2 linked regions of the Luteolibacter flavescens genome follow. The protein of the gene in region 2 interacts with the protein of the main gene of each other region in a pairwise test. Links are inferred from orthologs where the notes say so. Each region holds a gene or a part of one and is shown on either strand. Other genes may lie near its edges.

Evidence for each region.
Region 1: the proteins of rpe (region 2) and eno interact in binary tests that used the Escherichia coli proteins (3 or more experiments, as listed by UniProt). The link is inferred for Luteolibacter flavescens from one-to-one orthologs.

The regions. Positions count from the first base shown.
Region 1 is NZ_JAPDDS010000011.1:22,070-25,064, forward strand. The notes cover bases 90-2,928. They hold eno (phosphopyruvate hydratase), read right to left. Parts: upstream 2,238-2,928; coding sequence 942-2,237; downstream 90-941. Other genes in these bases: OKA04_RS17725 (hypothetical protein), read left to right, coding at 168-833; OKA04_RS17735 (hypothetical protein), read right to left, coding at 2,327-2,928. In the rest of the region: 16S rRNA (guanine(966)-N(2))-methyltransferase RsmD, read right to left, coding at 1-44; more of OKA04_RS17735, read right to left, coding at 2,929-2,995. UniProt on the Escherichia coli protein: Catalyzes the reversible conversion of 2-phosphoglycerate (2-PG) into phosphoenolpyruvate (PEP). It is essential for the degradation of carbohydrates via glycolysis.
Region 2 is NZ_JAPDDS010000009.1:72,994-75,978, reverse strand. Bases 85-2,913 are described here. They hold rpe (ribulose-phosphate 3-epimerase), read right to left. Parts: upstream 1,954-2,913; coding sequence 1,216-1,953; downstream 85-1,215. Other genes in these bases: rpiB (ribose 5-phosphate isomerase B), read left to right, coding at 2,051-2,913; OKA04_RS16145 (hypothetical protein), read right to left, coding at 204-1,154; OKA04_RS16150 (peptidylprolyl isomerase), read right to left, coding at 85-196. Outside these bases: more of OKA04_RS16150, read right to left, coding at 1-84; more of rpiB, read left to right, coding at 2,914-2,985. UniProt on the Escherichia coli protein: Catalyzes the reversible epimerization of D-ribulose 5-phosphate to D-xylulose 5-phosphate.

The DNA.
Region 1 (2,995 bases), on a different replicon or contig from region 2:
ACCTTGATGGCCAGCCGTCCTGCTTTTCCCGCGATGATGCGCACGGGCGCTTCATGCCAAGCCGGAAGCGCGGGGGCAATCCCTCATGTCGTTCCCATCGACGGCGGGAGCTTGCCTCCGAATGACCGCTCTGATAGCAGCCGATGATCCCAAAACCCAACCCTTCCATGAAAACCGGACTTCTATTCATCTCTGCGGCATCCAGCATTCTTCTGGCCTCATGCAGTTCCACCGTCCCGCTCACGGTGGCAAACCAGCAGGATCTGGAGAAAGCGACCTGGATCACCCTTGAGACCAAGCGGGTCGTCATGAGCAAGGACTCCGGGATGCGGACCGGGGTGATGCCGCAGCAGGAAGCGGTCGCCGCTTTCAAGGAAGCATCAAGGGTCCGGGGCGCGAAGAGCGAGAGCATCCATCAGGACAAGGCGATGGTCCGGGGCGGGCGCATGGTGTCCGGCTTCGCCAACAACCACTTCCCCCACTACGCATTCGGAGAAACCTGGATGGGCACCCAGCGGGAGGTCCAGCTCCAGACCACGAAGCACGGCATGGAGGCCGTCGTGTCCTACGACCATCAGGTCCTCGCCCATCCCTCGGGCGAGCTGTCGGAACTGCAAAAACCGCTATCCGGAAAGGAGCAGGTGGCCACCTACATCCCCGCGAAAAAGATCAAGGAAGCGGTGAGCTTCGCTGGCGGCGAGTCGAAGGCGTCCGTCCGCGTCAGGACCGCCGGCTTCAAGGGAAGTATCCCCTACGGCTCGGCCCTCGTCCTGAAAACGAGCGGCTCCAGCACGATGACCGAATACGTGATGTTCACCTTCTCCTTCGAGTAACCGGGCAATCCCCGCAGTAAACAAAAAGCGGCCCGCACAGGATGCGGGCCGCCTTGAGAAGCGGAGTGGCTGCAAGATTGATCCGCACTCGGGGTGCGGACCAATAACTTAGCGGAGGACCTTCAGCTTGCCGACGCCGTAGACGGCGTCGTTGCCCAGCTCTTCCTCGATGCGGAGGAGCTGGTTGTACTTTGCAATACGGTCCGAGCGGCTCATGGAGCCGGTCTTGATCTGGCCGCAATTCGTCGCGACGGCGATGTCGGCGATGGTGTTGTCCTCGGTCTCGCCCGAGCGGTGCGAGAGCACGGCGGTGTAGGCGTTTTCCTTGGCCATTTCCACGGCGTCAAAGGTCTCGGTGAGCGAGCCGATCTGGTTCACCTTCACGAGGATCGAGTTCGCGGTGCCGGTGGCGATACCCTTCGAGAGGAACTCGACGTTGGTGACGAAGAGGTCGTCGCCGACGAGCTGGGTGGTCGCACCGAGCTTGTCGGTGAGGATCTTCCAGCCTGCCCAGTCGTTCTCGGCGCAGCCGTCCTCGATCGAGATGATCGGGTAGTTGGCCTGCAGGCCGGCGTAGTAGGCGACGAGCTCTTCCGCGCTCTTCACCGACTTGTCGGACTTCTTGAAGACGTAGGCGTTCTGCTTGGCATCCCAGAACTCGGAGGAGGCGACGTCGAGCGCGATGGCGATGTCCTCGCCGAGCTTGTAGCCTGCCTTCTCGACAGCCAGGGCGATGACGCTGAGGGCGTCGTCCGCGGAGGCGAGGTTCGGGGCGAAGCCACCTTCGTCACCCACGGCGGTGGAGAGGCCGCGGTCGTGCAGCACCTTCTTCAGCGCGTGGAAGATCTCCGCACCGTAGCGCAGGCCTTCGCGGAAGGTCGGAGCGCCGACCGGCATGATCATGAATTCCTGGAAATCGATCGGAGCGTCGGAGTGCGCGCCGCCGTTGATGATGTTCATCATCGGCACGGGCAGGACCTTTGCGTTCGGGCCGCCGAGGTACTTGTAGAGCGGCAGGCCGGTCGCCTGGGCGGCAGCCTTTGCCACGGCCATCGAGACCGCGAGGATGGCATTGGCACCGATGGACGACTTGTTCTTGGTGCCGTCGATCGCGATCATGGCGGCGTCGATCGAGGCTTGGTCGGTGGCGATCATGCCGCAGAGTGCGGGCGCCAGCTTGCCATTGAGGTTTTCGACGGCGTTCAGGACGCCCTTGCCGAGGTAGCGGGACTTGTCGCCGTCGCGGAGTTCGCAGGCTTCGTGCTCGCCGGTCGAGGCACCGCTGGGCACGGCGGCGCGGCCAACGACACCGCATTCGAGGATGACGTCGGCCTCGACGGTAGGATTACCGCGGGAGTCGATGACCTCGCGGCCGCGGATTTCAACGATGGTGGTATGTTCCATGGTAGTAGAATTGGAGAATTGTTGAGAGAGGAGCTGGCGTTGGAAATTACAGTCAGGTTGCGGCTTCGACACGTCTTGCCGCTCACGGACTATTCAAGTTGATCCAGCTCCTTGTCGTTTTGACCGGGCTTTTTGGCTGCATCCGGAGACTTCTTGCCGAATTTCGAGTCGAAGCGGTCGATCTCGGACTGGGGAATCGGCATGAGCTTGTTGAAAGCCTCGGCGATTTCCTTTCCGTGGATCTCAATCCACGCAGCACGATCCGGATATCCGAATGCGAAATTCCCGCATTTCCAACAGAAGCTCGATTGGAAGATGATCTTCTCCCCAGCAGTGATTCTCACTCCATGTATCGGCATGTGGCAGAAGGCGCCACCTCCAACATCACCTTGGACTCCAACCACCTTCTGGAGCTTCGGAAGGAAGTCCAGCTTCTGGTCGTCAGTGAGAATCGCGCGTTTTAGAATCTTCGATTTAGCGCCGTAAGGAATGATCGGAAATTCATCTTCCTCCAATCGGGTGTCCCAATAGAGGAAATCCGATGGGGTCGGTTCCGTCTCGAAATCCAGAAGGTAAACTTCGATCGTCTCTCCTTTCGAAAGAGCCGCGGCAAAATCCCGCCTGTAGTCCGAATCGATCTTTGACTTCGCTTCGTAGAACCGGGATTCGGCCTCCGAAATCTCCTTCTCGGCATCGCTTTCAGCGAATGCTCCCGAAAGGGAGATCGCGCCAGCGAGAACAGAGATGAGGAGACTTCG
Region 2 (2,985 bases):
GTGGCTGCGGCACGCGGCGCTCCGCCTCCTGGGCGAGCAGGATGCCATCGATGACCTCCTCCTCTGCCTGTGCGCGGAATTCATCATCCCGCTCGCAGCAGGAGACCTCGCTGGCCAGTTCCGCCTCCGCCTTGAAGCGGACATAGGCATCCTCGATCAGCGCGGGATCGGCCTGCTCACCATTGACTCGCAGCATGCCGGTATCAGCGCGGCGGGTTGAGCGGCGGCGGCGTGAAGCCTTCCATGAGGGTCGAGCGCGCCTCCAGCGTGGAGCGATATTGTGCGAGCTGGGCCGGGGTGAGGATGCCCTTCAGCGCAGAGACGCGGACCTCTGCGGTGGCGCGTTGCGCCTCGATGAGGCGGCGCTGCACTTCCTGCGGGTTCTGCATCGCCTCGGGATCATCCATCACGTCGCCCAAGTCTTCCAGGACGGAAGCTTGGTTCGGGCCGACCATGCCAAAGGATTCATTCATGAGCGCCCAGCCCGCCGGGCGTCTCGCCGCGGCGGCCTCGCTGATCTCGCGCATGGCACCCAGCGCCTGCTCGCGCTGATCCTCGGAAAGATCTACCAAGCCGATGAGGTCTGCCACGTCCCGCTGGGCCTTTGCCTCGATGCGGTTGTCGCTTTCCCGCTGCTTGAAATCATCGAGCGCGGCGACCTGCTCGGGGTCCAGGAGCTTCTTCACGTCTTCCATGAAGGCCTGCTCGGAAATGCCGGCCTGCTGGATGGCATCCACGGGATTTGTGCTGCTGCTCTGCAGATCTCGGAAGCCGTCGCGGCGGTTTGCCAAGAGCACGGCCAGCGTCTGCCGCTGCTCCTCGCTGAGCCCGAGCGCCTCGGTGAGGCGGGACAGGCGGGCATTCTGCGCGCGATCCGCCGCATTGCCGAAGTTCTCCTGAAAGCGTGCCTGAGCGGAAACCAGCTCCGGATCGGACGCGGCCGGCGCTGTCCCGCGCTGCTTCAGCACCAGCGGGCGCTGGCTGGATTTCCCGTCGAGCCTCACATTTCCGCTGCTGCCTCCGTTACCACGGGTCGTATTTGACGCGCCATTCGCGGTGGCCGAGGCATCCGGGGCCGCATCGGGTGTCGGCTTGATGACCCAGCCTGCGGCGAAGCTGAGCAGGGCGATGGCGGTGACGACTACGGGTTTCATGGCGATGAGAAAACGGGCAGGACAGGAGTATAGCGCCGCCGGGCGGCAGATTCGTCGGTTTTCAGGCCTCGCGGATCTGCTTCACCGCTTGCGCCATGTCCGGAGCGCGGAAGGTGGAGGAGCCCGCGACCATCACATTTGCCCCGGCTTTCGCGCAGCGGGCGGCGGTGAGGGCGTCGATGCCGCCGTCCACCTCGATGTGGTAAGCCAGCCCGTGCTCGTCGCGCCACTGCGCCGCGGCCTCGATCTTCGGCAGCACTTCATCCATGAAGGCCTGCCCGCCGAAGCCGGGAACCACGGTCATGCAGAGGAGCAGGTCGATCTGGTCGAGATACGGCACCACGGCCTCGAAGGGCGTGGCGGGATTCAGCGCGAGCCCGGCCTTGCAGCCCGCCTCGCGGATGGCGCGCAGGGTGGCGGCCACGTCGTGGTCCGCCTCCACGTGCACGGTGATGAGATCCGACCCGGCTGCGATGAAGCGTGGCAGGAAGTGATCCGGCCGCGAGACCATGAGGTGGACGTCCAGGTAGATGTCATTTGTCTCATGGACCGCCTGCACCACGGCCGGGCCGAAGGAGATATTGTCCACGAAGTGGCCGTCCATCACGTCCAGGTGGATCCAGTCCGCGCCGGAGTGGATCGCGCGCGTCACCTCATCGCGGATGCGGGAAAAATCGGCGGCTAGCAGGGAGGGCGAAATGACACGGTCGCGGCAGGTCGGCGGGATCACGTCGGGGAAGGTGGCCTCCCCCGCCCGGGGTGCCAAGCGCCAAGAAAGGCCGGGGGCTTCCTGTGTCATCCGGGGCGGATGCGGGGTGCGGGGGGCATTCCGGCAGTCTCAGGAGTTGCATTTCACGCGCCTGCGGTCCATTTCCTCCGCCCCAAGCCGACCCATCATGAGCCAGAAGTCCCTGCGTATTGCCCTCGGCGCCGATCACGGCGGAGTAGACCTGAAGGATGCCCTCGTCGCCCACCTCAAGGCCGCCGGCCATGAGGTCACCGACTTCGGCACGCAAGGCCACGAGTCCGTGGACTACGCGGACTTCGCCAATCTGGTGGGCCGCGCCGTCTCCGACGGCACGAATGACTTCGGCGTGCTCTGCTGCACCTCCGGCGTGGGCGTCTCCATCGCCGCGAACCGCCACCGCCACGTGCGCGCGGCAAATGTCCGCACCGTGGAGGAGACCGTCACCACCCGCCAGCACAACGACGCAAACATCCTCTGCTTGGGCGGCAAGACCGTGGACGTGGAAACGGCGAAGGCGATGGCCGATGCTTTCCTTTCCACCGCCTTCGAGGGTGGCCGCCACGAGCAGCGCGTCTGCAAGTCCTCCGGCTCCCGCATCGCGGAGATCGATCCCGACCTCTACGCGGCCATCGTCGCCGAGGAGAAGCGCCAGCGGAACAACATCGAGCTGATCGCTTCCGAGAACTTCGCCTCGCCCGCCGTGATGGAGGCGCAGGGCTCCGTGCTGACGAACAAGTATGCCGAGGGCTACCCGGGCAAGCGCTGGTACGGCGGCTGTGAAAACGTGGACGTGGTCGAGCAGCTCGCCATTGATCGCGCGAAGAAGATCTTCGGCGCTGAGCACGCGAACGTGCAGGCCCACTCCGGCTCGCAGGCGAATACGGCGGTGTATTTCTCCGTGCTGAAGCCCGGCGACAAGATCCTGACCATGGATCTCTCGCACGGCGGCCACCTCACCCACGGCCACAAGGCGAACTTCTCCGGCAAATTCTACGACGTGGTCCACTACGGCGTGAGCAAGGAGGACGAGCAGATCGACTACGACCACCTCGCCGAGCTCGCCCGCGAGGTGAAGCCCGCGCT